4 regions of the Bacillus sp. Brlt_9 genome follow, and region 3 is predicted to be linked to each of the others. Evidence: riboswitches for the same ligand, from Rfam matches in the RefSeq annotation. Region 3 holds a riboswitch; each other region holds the start of a gene.
What was found. Region 3 has a riboswitch for lysine ahead of VF726_RS23145 (amino acid permease). Riboswitches for the same ligand answer to the same signal wherever they lie in the genome.

Region 1 (3,375 bases), on a different contig from region 3:
TTTGATGATAGAAGTTATCGAAATAAAAACTATCTTTAATAAATTCGTTTAAAAATGGAGTGATTTCTTTTCCATTTATTTTTTTATTAATAACAAAACTTTGTGTAGATTCCATGGAAATCAAAATGACATTTTTACCTTTTGCAGCCCCAAATAAGTTTTTATCAACTTGCTTATCTTTTGAGTCTGTATAGTTTTTAATTTCAGAGAACCCGTCACCACTTGCAAATACACGTTCAGCTGAAGATTTTGATTGAAGTGTAATATCGAATAGATGATATGTGTATAAACCTAAATTTTTCACGACGGTTTGACGGTCAAATGAGCGTGAGAACATTTGTGGTTTATAAATAACGGAAACAACAATTTGCAATGCTAATAGAGCTGTTACACCGCTAAAGAAAGTTCGCTTCTCAGAGCGAGAAAGCGGCGTCTTGTCGCAAAATGCCGGGAATTTACGCGAAAGAAACATTAAAATAATCGCATCTGCAAATAACAGTAATGTTTTGTACGTAAAGAGTTCTTTTATACTCGTCCCTAAATCAGCCATATTATTTGTTTGAAATAACACTGGGAACGTAACGAAATCGTTATAAAACCCATAAAACATTGCATTTCCAAATAAAATGAATGATAGTACAAAACTAATTCCAACTATAATGCGGTTTCGGTGTTTAGATGCAAATAAAGCAAAACCGAAAAATAAAAGTAACGCAGCTAGTGGATTAATAAAAAGCATAAATTCTTCAAAGAAATTATCAATTTTAATATCAAATGCTAGCTTGTACACAATATATGTTTTTATCCATAATAAAACGACTGCAACGAGTGCAAATCGCAGTTTTGGAAACAGACGTTGTAGCATAATATACTCCTCTCCTAAAAAGCATGACCGTTCTTGTGAGCCGGTTTGATTAGCGCCTCATTTTATATATACGAACAGTCCTTTATTATTATGTTTATTATACTATGAGTATCATTATACGAAAATAAAAGAGAGTTGTGGGCTTTTTTATAATAATTGAGTAGAAAAAGGGCAGTAGGAGACAATATAACGGAGTTTCTATGTATGATTATTATCGTGCGCAGAAAGAATCGTGTAACAATACGGAGGTTATAATGCGAAAATTATTATATTTTATAGTATGCAGTAGTGTTATACTTTTTGCTTCACCGAGTGTGTCGGTAGCTCAATATGATGCACCTCTTATGGAAGATGCCCTTTATTCTGTTTTATTTCCGAAAATAAATAAAGCAATTGAAAAACAATATGGGAGCTTAAAACCTTATCAATGTCCGAAAATCATCAGTTTAAAAAAAGTGTATAGCGGTACATATTTATTTCAAGCGAGTATTGAAGTGACGAAGTATGAACAGGTTGGTGGGAAAATTGTTCCACCATTTGAGAAGGTAACGATTACATTTAATAACGAAGAGGGCGAATGGGAAGTAACAAAGATAATAGTAAAGCGCTTACCAAATGATACAAAATTAAACTGTAAAAAAACAATATAAAAAATTGTTTGACAAATAAAATGGTCCTTTGGTATTGTTAATAGCAACAATTAGATGTTTGAAAATTAAATAGACTTACCTCATCTACTCTCAAAGGTAGAGGCCGCGATAGGAAAGAGTAAGCTATGGGAGATTTAATGGAATCTGTGATCATAGGTTGAAAGGGACTATTGCCGAAATATAAGAATAACCATCTTATTCATATATTGGGACTGCATTGAATAAATGTAGTACTGTCATAAGATTTATTTTATGGAGAGCTATTTGGAGATGTTGATGCGGTTTCTTATTTTGAGGAGATAACAACTCGTTTATTTTTTCAATATATATTTTTCCTAATAAGAAACGCGTGTGAACATTGTTCCGCGCGTTTTTTGTCTATCTAAAAGCGTGCTGCAATGAATAGAAGATTGGGGTTATGAGTTTTAGAGGAAATAAGGGAGGAATTCAAATGTATTTACACGGCACAAGCCGAATCAATGGGCAAGGACACTTAGAAATTGGAGGGTGCGATACGACGCAGCTAGCAAAACAATACGGAACACCACTTTATGTATACGATGAAGAGTCTATTCGAGGAAAGTGCCGCGCGTTTCATCGTGCTTTTAAAGAAAGTGGTTTCTCTTACCAAGTAGCATATGCAAGCAAGGCGTTCTTGTGCATGGAGATGTGCCGAGTGGCTCGTGAAGAGAATATGTCATTAGATATTGTTTCTGGAGGGGAATTATATACTGCGCTTCAAGCAGGATTTCCGGCATCGCGTATTCATTTTCACGGCAATAATAAAACAGATGAAGAAATTGTGATGGCTCTTCAGGCGAATATTGGTTGTTTTGTCGTAGATAATTTCTTAGAATTAGAGATTTTGCATGATTTAGCAGTGCAACATGGGAAATTTGTGAACATATTAATTCGTGTAACGCCTGGAGTAGAGGCGCACACACATGAATATATTACAACAGGTCAAGATGATTCGAAATTTGGATTTGGTGTGTCAAATGGTCAAGCGATGCAGGCAATTGAGCTTGCTTTACAAAAATCAAATTATAACGTGCTAGGAATTCATTCACATATCGGATCACAAATATTTGAAACGGCCGGTTTTGTGCGAGCGATTGAAGTTCTTCATCAATTTTTAGAAGAAGTGAGAGAGCGAACAAATTATGTAGTAAAAGTGCTAAATGTGGGCGGAGGATTCGGAATACGCTACACAGAATCAGATACGCCATTAACTCTTGAGACATATGTGCGAGCGGTAACAAGTGCAGTGAGAGAACAATTTACAGTATGTAATTATCCCTTGCCAGAAATATGGGTTGAACCAGGCCGTAGCATTGTAGGTGATGCTGGAACGACACTTTATACAGTCGGATCTGTGAAGGACATTCCTGGTATTCGGAAATATGTATCAGTGGATGGTGGGATGACTGATAATTTAAGACCTGCTTTATATAACGCTCGTTATGAAGCGATGTTAGCGAATCGAGGGAACGATGAGAACGAGGAAGTTGTTTCGATTGCAGGGAAATGTTGTGAGAGTGGAGATATGTTAATTTGGGATATCACTTTACCGAAAGTTGCTACTGCCGATTTATTAGCAATTTCTTGTACAGGGGCATACGGGTACTCGATGGCGAATAATTATAACAGGATTCGTAGACCAGCTGTTGTCTTCGCGAAAGGTGGCACATCACAAATTGTTGTAGAGCGCGAAACATATGAAAATATTATTGGGAACGATCGCATACGTATTAAAGAATTAGTTTAAATGAGGAAAAAGGAGTTGTTCAGATGGGCAATTCCTTTTTTGTAAAATAAAATAATTAAAATATATCGGAAAACTAGGATTGAAAAAAATCT
Region 2 (3,375 bases), on a different contig from region 3:
TACTTGTTACCGAGTTCTTCCGCTAAACCGATTAAAATTCCTTCCGTTCCACGAATGTAGCAAAGTCGATATGAGTTCTCGTACTGAACTACTTCGCCAACGAGCTGAGCACCATGCTTAGTAAGTCTCGATACCATTTCATCAATGTCTTCAACGGTGAACATGACGCGCAAATAACCGAGGGCATTTACAGGTGCTGTCCGGTGATCTGCAATAGTAGGTGGGGTAAGAAATCGCGAAAGTTCAATGCGGCTATGGCCATCTGGTGTAACCATCATAGCAATCTCTACGCACTGAGAACCGAGTCCGGTTACGCGACCAGCCCATTCACCTTCGACAGTAGCGCACCCTTCAAGTTTTAATCCAATCTCCTCGAAGAAAGAGATTGCGTTATCAAGAGATTCTACAACGATACTAATATTGTCCATTCTTAGTAATTTGTTGTTTGCCATAGTCTTTGTCTCCTTATATGTATAAATTTATTGTTTAACTCTCCTCATAATTATACTAAAATCTCTTCTAAACAAAAAACACCTTGTCACAGTGTAGGAACATGTGACAAGGTGTTTTCGGGTACAGTGCATAACATCTTGTTAACGAACAAGACTCCGTAAACCCTCTACGATTTAAATATGCGCGAACTTATTATGTTCAAGTAGTTTCAAGAATTTGATACAGTAATTGCTATTCGACAGAATAACTTCGAGTTTTCAACAAAATAGTCTTACCCTGTTTCTATTTATATAGGAAGGAAATAGATTCATATAATTTGTTTTAAGTTTTTACTAGTAGAAATTAACTCATCTGCACTAAAGGCACGATTTTTGCCATAAATGATTGATGCAGCGCCTCAACACCTGTTACTAAATGAAGGCGGTCAATAACGACAGACACTTTAATTTCTGATGTACTTACCATTTTAATATGAATATTTTCTTCTTTTAAAGTAGTGAACATATTCGCAGCAACACCAGGATTAGAGACCATACCAGATCCTACAATGGATACTTTTGCTAAATGATTTTCATATTCTACAGATTCATATTGTAATGTTTCTTGATGTTGTTCTAATACCTCTAATGTTTCTTTTAAATCATTAGAATGGATTGAGAAGGAGAGGTGAACAGTTCCTTCATTTGTAATACTTTGAATGATGATATCTACATTAATATGTGCCGCTGCTAATGTAGAGAAAACTGTTGAAAGTGCACCTTGTTCCAAACCTTTCATTGTGACGCGTGTAATATTATCTTCAAATGCAATACCTTTAACGATTGATTGTTGTTCCATGTTACATTCTCCTTTTACAATTGTTCCATTTTCTTGTTCCATACTTGAGCGAACTTCTAAAATGACATTATGATTTTTAGCAAACTCAACCGCACGCGGGTGTAATACACCAGCACCGAGGTTTGCAAGTTCTAACATTTCGTCATAAGAGATTTCATCTAATTTATAAGCATCTTTTACAACTCGTGGGTCTGTCGTATAGACGCCGGTCACATCTGTGTAAATATCACATTTTTTTGCTTTCAGTGCAGCAGCTAATGCAACAGCAGTTGTATCAGAACCACCGCGGCCAAGCGTTGTAATTTCATGGTTTTCACTAACTCCTTGGAAGCCAGCTACAATAACGATCGTACCTTCAGTAAGATAAGATTGAATTCGATCTGTATGAATGTCAGTAATCCGTGCACTACTATGTACAGATTCTGTCGTAATACCAGCTTGCCATCCTGTTAATGAAATCGCGTTATAACCTTTCGCTTGTAGTGCCATCGTTAATAATGAAATAGTCACTTGTTCTCCTGTAGATAGAAGCATATCCATTTCACGTTTACTCGGATTTTCTGTAATAGCGTTAGCAAGTGCGACAAGTTCATCTGTACTTTTGCCCATTGCTGAAACGACAGAGACGATACTATGCCCTCGTTCATATTCTTCAATAATTAAATTTGCTACATGTTGAATACGCTCAACGCTTCCGACAGAAGTGCCACCAAATTTTTGTACAATCGTTTCCATTACGAATTCCTTCTTTCATCCATTTTTAAGAATAGATTAGGACATATATAAATCCCAATATTCCTGTAGTTACCAGAGAAAAACAAAAAACACCATCTCAAATAAGTGAGGATGGTGCTGTTACAGGAAAAGGGAAACAGAAAACGGAGCTAATAAAAAAACCGCCAAAAAAGGAATATCATAAAAATGATATCTCTTTTTTGTAGATAGCTCTTCATACGTACACGTTTGTACATATGACAGTTCTGTTTCTATTCGAAAACAGCCCCAATTGATAAATGCAGAGAAATTTATCAATTTCGGCAATACTTCCTTTCATCTAATTTCATAGACATCTCTGTGTCTCCATTAGAATAATCATAAGTATCGCAACCTCTATCTCACGTTTTAGGCGAGAGTGTTTGATTTATGAAGTTGTTGGTAACATTTGTTTTATAATAATTTAAATTTTTCGGGGAATCAAGTGTTTTGTATAAATTTTAAAAATTCTTTCTTTTGCAAAAGAAAGTTTGTGAAAAATGTAGCAAAATAAATTCGTTGCATGTACATTAAATTTATAGTGCATTGGAGGTGGAAGTATGAAGAGGAAAAAGCCTATTTATGTTTCGGCAGAAATGAACACAACAATGGAGAAATTATGGGAATACACGCAAGAACCACATATACATACAGAATGGGATGCCCGCTTTACTGAAATTTCGTATTTAGAGAAAAAAGAAGGAGAACCACAGAAGTTTTTATATAAAACAAAAATTGGATTTGGACTTGAAATAGCTGGAGAAGGGGAATCGATAGGTGAAATAAGAAAAGAAACGGGAGAACGTATTTCTTCTTTAAAATTTTGGACGGATAATAAATTATCTCTTATTCAAACAGGGCGTGGTTATTGGAAGTATACCCCTCGTAAAGAACACATTCATTTTGAGACGCAATATGATTATGATACGAGGTTTGGTCGTATAGGGAATATAATAGATTTCTATATGTTTCGGCCGTTATTAGGCTGGGCGACTGCTTGGAGCTTTGATGCATTAAAATTATGGTTAGAGAAGGGACTTCACCCTAGGTTACTAATTAGAAGAACAATGACATATTGGCTCGTATGTTTTTTATTTGCCTTTGTATGGATGTATCAAGGGATAGTGCCAAAATTAGTATTTACTCATTCAGAAGAAGTAAAAATGCTATCGGTGATGATTGGTTCAACGGAACATAGTATTTTTGTACTTAAAATAATTGGATTACTAGAAATTATTTTTGGTGTCCTATGGCTGTTGCCATTTCAAAAGCGAAAAGTATTTGTCGTACATATTTTTATGTTAATAGCCTTAACAATAGCGGCAGGATTTA
Region 3 (3,375 bases):
CGATGTTTCGGATTAAGTTTGTCAGACAGAATTCCTTTGTGCTGTAAAATTGTGCTTAACTCTATTGCTGTTTCTTCTGCCGAACTAATAATCGTTACATCTTCTCCTAATTCCTTTTTTATATAGGGCTCTAAAAGTGGATAATGCGTACACCCAAGAATTAGTGTATCTATATCTTCTTTCGTTAATGGCAGTAAAGCTTGTTTCACTTGCTGCGTTACATATACTGTATCTTCTAATTGATTTTCTACAACTGTAGCTAAAGTCGGGCACGCATAACTATGCACTTCCAAATATGTATCAAGCTCGTGTAATGCTTTTTCGTACATATTAGATTTTATCGTACCTACAGTTCCAATTACCCCGATTTTCCCTTTCTTCGTCACTTTAATGGCAGCTCTTGCTCCCGGATGTATAACGCCAATAACTGGAATAGAAAGTGCTTCTTGCAAATCAGTCAATGCAGCAGCTGCACCAGTATTACATGCTACCACTAGAGCTTTTAATGGAAACTGTTTGAGGAAATCAACCATTTCAAATATGAAAGATTGTACCTCCTCTACACTTCTTGGCCCATACGGACAACGCTCATTATCACCAATATAATAAATGCTCTCCTTAGGCAATTGACGTATAATCTCACTCGCAACTGTTAATCCCCCAACCCCTGAATCTAGTACACCTATTACGGAATTTTCATTACATACAGACATATACTTCATCCCCTTCTCAATCTTCTAGCCCTCATAATATTTATTATATTATGAAAATTCGATATTACATAATAATCCCTCTCTCCTTTAATCACAAACTCTTCTCTATAATCTGATTATTACTATATCCATTGACGTATAAAAATTCATTTGTTACTCTTAAAGACGTTAATTTAATATTTAAATCCTCATTCGTATCTCGGTGAGGTAGAGGTTGCAGTCATTAAGAGTATCATTTCAGGAGATGTAGTGGCATTGATGAAGAAATGAGAAAGGAATGATTGCCGAAGTAAGCCCGTGTCCACCATGCACGCTTGCTGGGTCTGCATTTAATAAGTGCAGAACTGTCACAAACGTTTCGTTTGTGGAGAGCTATCGAGAGGTATGTCGTGGGTTTCTTATAAGATAGAAAGCATGTAGCGGCAAATTACGTGCTTTTTTTGTTTTGTTTGGGACTTTTCTTCTCTACTAAGAAGACATACATATCTCCTCGCTTGACTTGGTTATACTAACTTTGGAGGTATTTTCTATGCAACAAAAAAAATGGGGCTTTTGGGTACTAACAGCTTTCGTTGTCGGTAACATGGTTGGCGCTGGTATTTTCATGGTGCCAAGTACGTTAGCACAAACAGCAAGCCCTCTCGGTGTCACTTTAGCTTGGTTAACAACAGGGTTTGGTGTTTTAATGCTAGCTCTTGTTTTCGGTAATTTAGCAATTCGTCGTCCTGATTTAACGACAGGACCACAAAGTCATGCATATGCTTTATTCTCAACACCAAAAAAGAAAAAAATGGCTGGTTTCAGTATGGTATGGGGATATTGGGTTGCAAACTGGGCAAGTAACGTTGCCATCATTACATCATTTGCGGGATATTTATCACTCTTCTTCCCAATTATGAAAGATACACGACTACTATTTTCAATCGGTTCTTTTGACATAGAAGTCGGAAAACTAATTACATTTACGATTTGTTCCATCTTACTTTGGGGAACTCATATTATATTAACGAACGGTGTAAGTGGAGCTGGAAAACTAAACTTCTTAGCAACAACAACAAAAGTAACTGGATTCCTTTTATTCATCGTCGTTACGTTATTTGCATTCGAAGCTTCTAAGTTTGGACAATGGTACACACCGATGATCGACAAATCAGGTGTATCACACGGCCTACTTTCACAAGTAAACTTAGCTGCTCTTACAACGCTTTGGGCATTTATCGGAATTGAATCAGCGGTTCTCTTATCAAACCGTGCTGTTTCTCCAAAAACAGTAAAACGTGCAACAGTTGCGGGATTACTTATTACAGTTGCGATTTACTTAGGAATTACAATTTTAACAATGGGTGTACTTCACGTTGATACATTACAAGCTTCTGAACGTCCATTAGCAGACGCACTAAACGCTGCAATGGGTCATGGAGGCGGGAAACTGATGGCATTACTTGCTCTTACTTCCCTGTTCGGTTCGATTTTAGGCTGGATATTATTAAGTTCAGAAGTACCATATCAAGCAGCAAAAGAAGGTTTCTTCCCTTCCTTCTTCACGAAAACGAACAAAAAAGGAAGCCCAATTTATTCATTACGCTTAACAAACATTATGTCGCAAGTGTTCTTATTCTCAACATTATCAGGAACAATTGCGGAAGCTTATACATTCGTTATTACCGTATCAACACTGGCCTACCTCATTCCATATCTCGTTTCACCAATCTTCCAGTTAAAACTAGTCGCTACTGGTGAAACGTATAAAAATGAAATGCGGGCAAGAATTACAGATGGCATAGTCGCAGTGATCGCACTTTGCTACGCACTATGGGTTATTAAAACGGGTGCAGCCGATATAAAAACGTTCCTTCTCGGAATTGGTTTATTCGTAATCGGCTTTGCCTTCTATCCATTAATGAATCGTGATCAGAAAAAAAATAACGAAAAGAAAAACGAGCAAGTTGCGTAACGCAATTTTGCTCGTTTTTTCTTTTATAAAACATATATAATAGAACAAAGAGGTGAAAAACATGTCAATCGAATCATTATGGAGCAGTCGCTTCCAACAACATATGCAAAATATCATTACATACTTTGCACGTATGATTAACGGTTTACTATATAGCTTTATCTTTATTTCATGCGTTGGCGCATATTACTATGCTCAGTTTCTAAAAGCATCTCCTTCTAAAGGAATATCTTTACTACTTATCACGATTGTACTTACATTCATTGTAACGAGATGCCCGATCCGTACATTTATTCAAAAACCTGATGCGGTCTATTTGCTTGCATTAGAAGAGAAACTAACATCTTATTTTAAAAAATCTCTTCTATATAATTACATCATTCAGCTTTTCCCATTATTATTTACGTTCCTTATTCTCGTTCCACTTGCCATGCAATCATTACAAGTAACGATACCTTTCTTATGTACAATCTTTATCGTTTTAATGATTACGAAAGCTTGGAACATGTACATACATTGGATGTGGCGTGATAGTCACGAAAGAAGCATATGGTTCATTATTCGTATTACTTGTAATGCGCTCATTATTTACATGCTGTTTTACTCAGCACATGTTCTCATATTAGGCGGATTACTCTTACTACTTACTTTCCTGCTTTTATATACGAAAAAGCAGCCAACAAAACGAATACCGTGGGATTACATAAT
Region 4 (3,375 bases), on a different contig from region 3:
TATACGATTAATATGTATTATAATGAAACAAATTTAATTATTGCTGATTGGAAAAACCAAAGGCACTTTTCTCATACGGGAAAAGTGCCTTTTTCATTTATTATTACAGGGGGATTATTTATGCAGAAATTAATTGTCTTTGCTATTATTGGATTTTTCGCTCAATTGATTGATGGAGCACTTGGAATGGCGTATGGAGTAACATCTACCTCACTATTATTAATGTTTGGTATCGCACCGGCTGTAGCTTCCGCATCTGTTCATTTAGCTGAAGTTGTTACAACTGCCGCTTCTGGTGCATCTCACATCAAATTTGGAAACGTCGATAAATATACTGTTTCCAGGCTTACATTACCAGGAGCAATCGGCGCATTTATTGGGGCATGTTTTTTGAGCAATTTACCTGGCGATGTAATTAAACCGTATATTTCCGTATTTTTATTTACTTTAGGGGTTTATATTTTATTACGATTCATCATTCAAAAACAAATTGTTACTTCAAAGAAACGCATGTCTGCTAAACAACTTGTTCCGCTTGGCTTATTCGCTGGATTCGTTGATTCAACTGGTGGTGGTGGCTGGGGACCGATTACGACACCAGTACTTTTAGCAAGAGGAAATGAAGCTAGAAAAGTTATCGGATCTGTAGATACGAGTGAATTTCCTGTTTCACTTGCTGCAACAATTGGCTTCTTCATCTCACTTGGCTGGGAACAAGTAAGCTGGGTTTGGGTATTTGCGTTAATGCTTGGCGGTATTGTCGCAGCTCCAATTGCTGCATGGTTAGTACGCATCGTTCCAGCACATTTACTTGGCGTATTAGTTGGTGGCCTTATTATCTTTACAAACATTCGTACACTGCTCACTACATTTAAAGTGGATCCAACTATTATTTCACTTTCTTACGTGGCAGTTGGCCTTGTCGTTATTATTTCTATTTTCATTGCTGTTCGCAATCATTCCAATCGTTCTAACGCATCGACAGCCAAATATCCGAATGATCAAAAACAAATGCTACCATAACGATAAAAATACCGCCCGATATACTTCGAGCGGTATTTTTTATTTTTCTATTTTCCAATTGATCATTGTTTCTGTAGTGCCTACTCTTTTCATATGTAATTTCTCTAATACACGAATCGAGCTAATATTTTCAAGAAGTGTCTCCGCAATAATCGTTTCTACCTCTCCTGTTTGAAAAGCCCAATTTATTAATTCTCTTACAGCTTCTGTCGCATATCCTTTATTCCAATATTTCTCAATAAATCCGTAACCAATTTCTACTGTATGTTCCTCATTTGGTTTTCCTTTAAATCCTATATCACCTAGAACGATGTCATCTTCCTTGCGAATGACATACCACGCCCCCCAAGGTAATAAAGCCTTATTTTGTTTTATATTTTCTACATACCCTACAATATGTGGACCACTATTATATCCTTGCTCATTAGCAACGTGAATACTCTCTTCTGTACACGGCACTATATAGAGTCTTTCTGTTTCTAATTTCATATTGATTTCCCCTTTTCAATTAAACAATACCTCAATTTTATCAGGAATAAAAAGAATATTCATTCTATTTATCGGATTTATACTTATTCTTTGAAACGAATTTAAGGAATAATCCTCTTTTGATAGTTATGTCGAATTATATTTTCTGAATTTTCTTTTAATTTTAAAGGGTTTTTCAATATTTTTTGCGAAACATTTGTATAACAATTTTTTCTTTGCTTATTGTTACATAATAATAGGTTCGGGTGGAGTTTTGCAAACGTTTCCTAAACAATAACCGATATTTTTTGACTTTTCCTAACAAAATATCTTGCAATATATTCAGAAAGTCATTACAATTGCCATATATTAAAAATCTTAGCAATATATCAAATCCTCATCAATCCGATGAGGTAGAGGTTGCGACTTTTAAGAGTAAAACGGACGAGACATAGAGAATGTCACCGACTCCGTTTGAAAGGAAAAGTTGCCGAAGTTTATATTTCTTCTCTGGAAATATGAGCTGGGGCTGTCTCCGAAAGGAACAGAACTGTCACGTTTACAAATTACCGTGTAAACGTGGGGTGCTATCTTAACGGAAGGGTATGATGGGGTGGTTATTTGTGAAACGTTCCGCCAAATTCCTTTGGCGGTTTTTTGTATTTTTCTCCCCCGCTCCTTCCTATCTTACAAGAAAAGGAGTGTTGAACATGAATAGCGCAACGAATCAAACTACCTCTAAAACAGAAACTACAAATGGAAAAGGTGAATTAAAACGTAGTTTAAAATCACGGCACCTTACGATGATTTCTCTCGGTGGTACAATTGGTACCGGACTATTTCTTGCCAGTGGTGGTGTCATCCACACAGCTGGACCTGGTGGTGCATTAGTTGCATACGCCGCAATTGGAATTATGGTTTACTTTTTAATGACAAGCTTAGCTGAACTCGCAGCTTACATGCCTGTTACTGGATCTTTTAGTACGTATGCAACAAAATTTGTTGATCCATCACTTGGCTTTGCACTTGGATGGAACTATTGGTATAACTGGGCAATTACGATAGCTGCTGAACTAGCGGCTGTAACATTAATTATGAAATTTTGGTTCCCAGATACCCCTTCCCTCATTTGGAGCGGATTATGTTTAGCTATTATTTTCCTTTTAAACTACTTATCTGTTAAAGGGTTTGGTGAATCTGAATATTGGTTCGCACTTATTAAAGTAGTTACGATTATTATCTTTTTAATTGTCGGCTTTATGATGATTTTCGGAATTATGGGCGGCGAAACTGTTGGCTTTAAAAACTTCACAGTTGCAGATGCACCATTTAACGGCGGCATCATGGCAATTATCGGTGTATTTATGGCAGCTGGTTTCTCATTCCAAGGAACTGAATTACTTGGGGTAGCTGCTGGTGAAACTTCTGATCCAGAACGTAATATTCCGAAAGCAATTCGTTCGATCTTTTGGCGTATTCTTTTATTCTATATTCTTGCGATTCTCGTTATCGGTTTATTAATTCCTTATACAACTGAAAGCCTTGCCGCAAGTGATGTAACAGTAAGTCCATTTACACTTATTTTTGAAAAAGCGGGTGTTGCCTTTGCTGCTTCTGTTATGAACGCTGTTATTTTAACGGCAGTACTATCTGCTGGTAACTCTGGTATGTATGCATCAACTCGTATGCTTTGGGACTTAGCTCGCCAAGGAAAAGCACCAAAGTTTCTTGGTAAATTAGATAGCCGCGGTGTACCTGTTAACGCATTAATCGTAACGTCAATTGTCGGTAGTATCGCTTTCATTGCTTCTTTATTCGGTGACGGCGTTGTATACATTTGGTTATTAAACGCATCTGGAATGTCTGGCTTTATCGCATGGGTCG

Region 1: it holds a riboswitch for lysine, as region 3 does, so the genes downstream of both, lysA (diaminopimelate decarboxylase) here and VF726_RS23145 (amino acid permease) in region 3, are expected to answer to the same signal.
Region 2: it holds a riboswitch for lysine, as region 3 does, so the genes downstream of both, VF726_RS03265 (aspartate kinase) here and VF726_RS23145 (amino acid permease) in region 3, are expected to answer to the same signal.
Region 4: it holds a riboswitch for lysine, as region 3 does, so the genes downstream of both, VF726_RS16770 (amino acid permease) here and VF726_RS23145 (amino acid permease) in region 3, are expected to answer to the same signal.

The regions. Positions count from the first base shown of each region.
Region 1 covers NZ_JAYJLO010000001.1:277,784-281,158, forward strand. Annotated here, with positions in the region: gene VF726_RS01520 (LTA synthase family protein) at 1-865, opposite strand, end outside; gene VF726_RS01525 (DUF3888 domain-containing protein) at 1,120-1,515, shown strand; lysine riboswitch at 1,605-1,786, shown strand; gene lysA (diaminopimelate decarboxylase) at 1,967-3,283, shown strand.
Region 2 covers NZ_JAYJLO010000001.1:617,027-620,401, forward strand. Annotated here, with positions in the region: gene VF726_RS03260 (VOC family protein) at 1-452, opposite strand, end outside; gene VF726_RS03265 (aspartate kinase) at 796-2,025, opposite strand; lysine riboswitch at 2,225-2,411, opposite strand; gene VF726_RS03270 (DoxX-like family protein) at 2,604-3,375, shown strand, end outside.
Region 3 covers NZ_JAYJLO010000006.1:269,008-272,382, forward strand. Annotated here, with positions in the region: gene racE (glutamate racemase) at 1-713, opposite strand, end outside; lysine riboswitch at 914-1,096, shown strand; gene VF726_RS23145 (amino acid permease) at 1,243-2,667, shown strand; gene VF726_RS23150 (ABC transporter permease) at 2,729-3,375, shown strand, end outside.
Region 4 covers NZ_JAYJLO010000004.1:52,958-56,332, forward strand. Annotated here, with positions in the region: gene VF726_RS16760 (sulfite exporter TauE/SafE family protein) at 13-1,023, shown strand; gene VF726_RS16765 (GNAT family N-acetyltransferase) at 1,063-1,512, opposite strand; lysine riboswitch at 1,898-2,089, shown strand; gene VF726_RS16770 (amino acid permease) at 2,202-3,375, shown strand, end outside.